One region of the Shewanella sp. 5_MG-2023 genome, then DNA from elsewhere that is predicted to be linked to it. Evidence: predicted binding sites of a transcription regulator. Region 1 holds the regulator's gene; the other holds the start of a gene.
What was found. The regulator LexA, encoded in region 1, represses DNA repair genes until DNA is damaged. The targets are predictions, from matches to a motif close to TACTGTATNNNNATACAGTA.
Positions count from the first base shown of each region.

Region 2: a site for LexA is predicted at 1,672-1,691, ahead of Q4557_RS00140 (YebG family protein). Genes of this name have one in related genera too.

Region 1 is NZ_JAUORC010000042.1:10,821-14,026, reverse strand. It holds gene plsB (glycerol-3-phosphate 1-O-acyltransferase PlsB) at 1-1,336, opposite strand, end outside; gene lexA (transcriptional repressor LexA) at 1,715-2,332, shown strand; gene Q4557_RS18665 (cell division inhibitor SulA) at 2,329-2,835, shown strand.
Region 2 is NZ_JAUORC010000001.1:34,522-37,727, reverse strand. It holds gene Q4557_RS00155 (MlaD family protein) at 1-258, opposite strand, end outside; gene Q4557_RS00150 (paraquat-inducible protein A) at 245-877, opposite strand; gene Q4557_RS00145 (paraquat-inducible protein A) at 867-1,496, opposite strand; gene Q4557_RS00140 (YebG family protein) at 1,703-1,996, shown strand; gene Q4557_RS00135 (GAF domain-containing protein) at 2,021-2,479, shown strand; gene proQ (RNA chaperone ProQ) at 2,746-3,206, shown strand, end outside.

The sequences.
Region 1 (3,206 bases):
TCTTACCGCTTAACTCTTTATGATAGGTGGACACTTCCATCACATGATCATAACCAAGATAAACTGGCACTAAGGTTACTGGGCGTTCAATGCCCCGCAGTACACAGTTAACTGTCATCGCTAACATGCCGGTCTTAGGCGCTAATAAACGACCGGTACGAGAACGACCACCTTCGGTGAAGTATTCAACCGAATAGCCTTTAGCAAATAACTGATCTAAATACTCACGAAACACTGCGGTATAAAGTTTATTACCGTTAAAGCTACGACGAATAAAGAAAGCACCACCACGGCGGAACATAGGGCCTGCTGGCCAAAAGTTTAAATTAATACCGGCGGCAATATGCGGCGGCACCATGCCTTGGTAATACAAAATATACGACAGCAGTAGGTAATCCATGTGGCTACGATGGCAAGGCACATAGACAATTTCATGACCATCATGATGCAGCTTACGCACTTTTTCAGCGCTTTTAATGCTAATACCGCTGTATAACTTATTCCACAACCAAGTAAGAAAGCGCTCAGCAATACGCACTAAGCTGTCTGAGTAATCCGCTGCAATTTCATCTAAATACTGAATCGCTTTTTCGCGGGCTTTGTCTTCAGGAATTTTTTTATTAAGCGCTTCTTCTTTTATCGCTTGAGCAATGGCATCAGACTTTAATAATGAGTTGAACATTGCCTGACGATTTGGCAGTTGTGGGCCTGTCATCACTTTACGTTGGCGTCTAAAGTGCACTCGCGCCACACGGATAAGTTTATGCGCAATACTGACATCAGTGCCGTGTTCATCAGCCATATAACGTAGCGACATAGCATTTGAGAATTGAATAAAGCTATGGCGACCTAAGAACAAAATCATCAACCATTTACGTAACCAGGTCGGGTTTTCACGCTCAAATACGGCTGCGGTCATGGTGTCATCTTCTTTACCAGGGATACGTCCCCAATACAGACTCACTGGCACCAATTGAATATCAAGTTGATCATTTTTTTTATGTAAGGCTAATAAGCTGGTGAAGTTATCAATAAATTTTTCGCCACTTAAACGCTTGCCAAATAGAGGCTTACGACCTTCAATACACACAATTCTAGGGGTATTTAAGCCATCAACGTCTAGTCGCTCATAAGGGCTCGGTAAGCCATATTTGGCGGTCACTTCATTTAATGCCGCAATATCACTGAGTGATTCTGTCTTCATCACATAGACCACTGGTTTATCTGGGTCTAAGTTCAGATCGGCAAAGGGATCTTCAGGCACAACAACCGTGTGCACCATCAGTTTTTGAATCCAACGTAATGATTTTGCTATGATTGAGTCAGGTTTTAACATGAGTGTTCGCATATTCAACATCAATTAATTGGCCATAGAATACCAGATAATGGTTCAGTTTCACTAACAAGGGTCTATACAGAGAATATTTGTTCAGTAAAAATAGCCATATCCGAATAACAACCAACCTATTTTCAATCAACACTACTGTATAAATATACTGTTTAAACAAACGATGTGAGAAATAGCCAATTTCATCGGTTTAAAAAGCTGACTTACCTTCATTAACTAAATAATTAAATTACATATACTTAACCGTGCCCCCATATATAGCCAACAAGAATTAGATGATAATAGTTAAATTAATTTGGTTAATACTTGCGCGACCACCGATACTGTATATAATGACAGTCACTGTATAAAAAAACAGGAATCAATATGAGACCTTTAACGCCACGCCAAGCTGAAATATTAGAGCTAATTAAATGTAATATCGCCGAAACAGGTATGCCGCCAACTCGTGCAGAAATTGCAACTCGATTAGGCTTCAAAAGCGCCAATGCCGCTGAAGAACACTTAAAAGCACTGGCAAAAAAAGGCTGTATTGAAATTATTCCTGGTACCTCTCGCGGGATCCGCATGGTGCAGGTGGAAGAGGAAGTTGAAGCAGGCTTACCACTTATCGGCCAAGTTGCTGCAGGTGAACCTATCCTTGCTCAAGAGCATGTTGAACAGTATTTCCAAGTTGACCCAGAAATGTTTAAGCCCAATGCTAATTTCTTACTACGCGTTCGAGGCGACAGTATGAAAGACATTGGTATTTTAGAGGGCGACTTATTAGCAGTGCATAAAATGCAAACTGCCACCAATGGTCAAGTTGTAGTGGCACGTCTTGAAGACGATGTAACCGTGAAAAGATTTGAAAAGAAAGGCAATATTATTTATTTACATGCTGAAAATGCAGAATATGAGCCGATTAAAGTTGATTTAAGTTGCCAAAACCTAACGATTGAAGGGCTTGCTGTTGGCGTTATTCGTAATGGAGGTTGGTTATGAACACATTAATAGGCAATGCACCGCGTCACCCTGGATTATGGGTAGATATGGCATCTGATCCCTTACCCACTAAACAAGGGATTGAAACCAAGCGCACCCAAAACCAAGGCTTAACTGAATTGACTCAATTATGCAGTCAGTTAGCCATTTTAAGTCAGCAAGGCCGTTGGATTGTACTGATTAATCCGCCGCATATCGGTTATAAGCAAATTCTTGCTAATGCCAATGTTCGTATGGACAGAGTATTGTTAGTTCACACCAAAGATGAAGTCGAAACCCTGTGGGCGATGGAAAAAGCGCTCACTAACGGTACTTCAAGTGCAGTAATTACTTGGACACCACCATTAGATGCCCGCGACAATCGCCGCATTCAATTGGTTGCCAAAAATGCCTTAGCCCAAGGGCTTATCATTGAAGATGTAAATACTCACTTACCTGAAGGCGACCCATTAACGCAAACTTTAGCAGTACCGACTCGGGTAAACCTTACCTCGTTTCACTAGTAAAATATGACTAAAAAAGCCCTTCACTACGCTGAGGGGCTTTTTTTTGCACTTTTTTCAGCAAATTAGATGATAAAGTGATCTTGATCAATATTTAATCTCCAAGTAATGTAGTTAACAAGGTAGTAACAATTTATCGTACTGCCGAGAATAAATGTCAAAAAGATACAAACGCTATTAAAAGATTGAGCTGGTACCGTGCGGTATAGAAAGCCTTGAATGTAAAGCGTCAAATATAATTGATAAGTTCAGTATTAGGTACAAGTGTGGCACCGTAACGTAATAACATAATTGAGTTTTCAAGCTCAAAGCCACCGTGTACTTTGAAATGATCAAACTTTTTCGGGTATGAAAAGTTTGCATAGAGCAGA
Region 2 (3,206 bases), on a different contig from region 1:
TTTGACATTAACGCCAGACAATTCATTGTCGATACTGATATCTGTCACCTTACCAACGGTCAAACCTTGGTATTTGACTAAGGTTTTACCGATATCGATACCAACGGCATTAGGGAAGTGCACAATAATCTCGATACCTGATTCTTTGATGCTTTTTACACCAAGCCAAGCGCCAAGGGCCAAGGCAACAATCGGTAATAACCAAATCGGCGAGAATAATTTCTTTTTAACAACTTTTGGTGATTCAATTTGTGTCATTGTTTTTTTCCAAGCGATCCCAAAGTAAACGAGTATCTAATACCTTTGCTGCTAACTGAGTCAGTAAAATGACTAACGCAAATGCGGTTGCTGCAGGTGCGGGTTTAGCATCAAGTAATTGCCCCATATTAACGACGGCGACAGTTAACGCAATAACAAATAAATCCAGCATCGACCATCTGCCAATCCATTCAATAATATGAAAGCCTATCATGAGTTTCTTTTTAGAAACTGGCAGATTAAAGCTAATAGCGATTAAGTAAATCGCTAAGCCTATAATTTTTAGCCAAGGTACCAATATACTGGCAGTAAAGACAATAATGGCAATAGGGATCATGTCAGAGTGAACCAAATGCACAATACCAGTAAATATGGTGTCATAGGTGACTTTGCCCTGATTGGTGAGCACAGTGATTGGGTAGATATTAGCTGGTATCAGCAAAATGGCTGCGGTAATCAATAACGCCCAACTTTGCTGTAAACTGGCATGATTACGTGTTTGGATTTTAGAATCACAGCGACTACAACGGTCACGACTGATGTTATTGATTTTTCGACAAACAGTGCATAAACAAAAACCGATTTGTATTCCTTGCCGCGCAGGAGTGTTAGCGCTCATAAGCCATTCCCCACATATGTTCTAAATTATATTCCCGTTGTAAAAATAAGATAACTAAAAACAGCATACAAAAACAGAAGGTGCCCATGCCTAAATAAATATCTGAGAAGTCAGACAAGTTAAACGCAGCTACTAAAAATGAAATGACGTAAATTTCAAGCATAGTAAGTTGCGATAAGGTCGCATGGTTTTTAAGCAGTGCGCGATATGTCTTTTGCCAAAAACAGGAGTGCAATTTAAGTTTAACTATGGTGACTTGTAATAAAATCGATAAAATTAATAATCCCGGGGCAATGACCGCTGCCGCCATCACAGCGATGCCAACTATCCAATAACCTTGCAGCCACACCGTCACAGCCGTTTCAAAAACTGTTGTTGTTCGCACACTGCCTAAAAAGTTGATTTCTATGATGGGTAAAAAGTTAGCCGGAATATAAAATAATAATGCCGCGATACACAAGGCAAGCATGCCATTGATTGAGCAGTAAGGAACGTCATAAAGTGCCGTATGGCAGCGAGGGCATAACGCGCGAACATTAGACGGTAAGGCGCGCTTTTGAACGGCTAAGTCACAGGAGCGGCATAATATAATGGTGTTCGGGTCAAGACTTTTCGGCATAGATAAAGGAAAACCGTCCATGTAGTGAAATATTAATGAGCAATAAAATAATAAAAAACGCTTTGTTTTGATTAAAAACACAGTGGAAATATTATTTATCAAGTTACAATAAAACCTAATAATACCAGAATAATCAGAATACTTGCATCAGAAGTTAGTTCTATGACACTCTATGCACTGTATATAAAAACAGTAAGAGGTTAATCATGGCTGTAATAACAAAGTTTGTCGTGGTAAGAGAAGGGGTTGAGAAGATGACGTTTACATCTAAGAAAGAAGCTGACGCCTACGACAAAATGCTCGACATTGCGGATAACTTAGTGCCTTTTATTTCTGGCGCTGAGCTGGAAATAGAGGAAAATAGTGTCGAAAAACTTGCTTTTTATCTTGCATCTAACAAGGATGAACTTGCAAATTTATTAAAAGGGATCGTAAAGCCTAAAGCGGCTACACCCAAAACAGCAAACAAAAAAGCCACTAAAAAAGCGGCTGCAGAATAATAAAAACCTCACTTAGGATGGAAAATGAAAGCTGAGTTTTATGACACATTAAACCGCCAAGTACTGGCATTAATGACCGGTGAAGACGACCTTATTGCAGGAATGGCAAACTTTTCAGCGTTATTAAATGACAACTTAGATGATATAAATTGGGTTGGCTTCTATATTAAGCGTGAAGAACAACTCGTTCTTGGTCCGTTTCAAGGAAAAGTTGCTTGTACACGTATTGTGATCGGTAAAGGTGTATGCGGCACAGCAGCGGCAAATGATGAAACACAATTAGTGGCAGATGTGCATCAATTTGCAGGACATATTGCCTGTGATGCTGCCAGTAATTCTGAAATTGTAGTCCCTGTTCGCCAAGGCAATGACGTAGTTGCGGTATTAGATATTGATAGCCCATCATTGAATCGTTTTGATACAGACGATAGAAAAGGCTTAGAAATGCTAGTAAAAAGCTTTGAATCTTGCCTATTTGCTTAATTAGCGACCAAATATAGCAAATTGCGGGTCGCAATCGCTGCCATGAGCTTTATAATACCGAACAGCGCGCATTGCTATGGATAAAATTTATTTACTGTAAAATTACAGCTAAGTGAGTTAATTTGTTAAAGCATGTTTCAATTGCTTTAGCAATCGAATAAGAAGTGCTAATTTGAACGTTAAGCAAGATCTGTTTAACGAAAGATAAACGACTGTACTCGCAAAGAAAGCTGAGACTCAGTCCCTTTTATAACGTGGAAGTAAAAATGGAATCAACAGACAAGTTGACCGACACCAACGCAGTTTTAGCGTATTTATATGAAACATTTCCTTTATGCTTTATTGCAGAAGGTGAAACTAAGCCATTAAAAATTGGGTTGTTTCAAGATTTAGCTGCTAGGTTGGCTGATGATTCTAAAGTAAGTAAAACACAATTACGTGTAGCACTTAGACGTTATACAAGCAGCTGGCGCTACTTGAAAGGCGTTAAAGCGGGTGTTCAACGTATCGATCTTGACGGTCAAGATTGTGGCGAATTGGAGCAAGAACATATTGACCACGCTCAACAAACGTTGAAAGAAGGTCAAGAAAAAGCCAAAGCTAAGCGTCAAGCTGTAGCGGCTAAAGCGGCCCCTAAAAAGCCAGCAAGAAAACCTGCAGCTAAAGCGCCGGTTAAAAAAGACCGTCCAGCTAAGCCTGCAAAACCTGCAGCGCCTAAAATTAATTA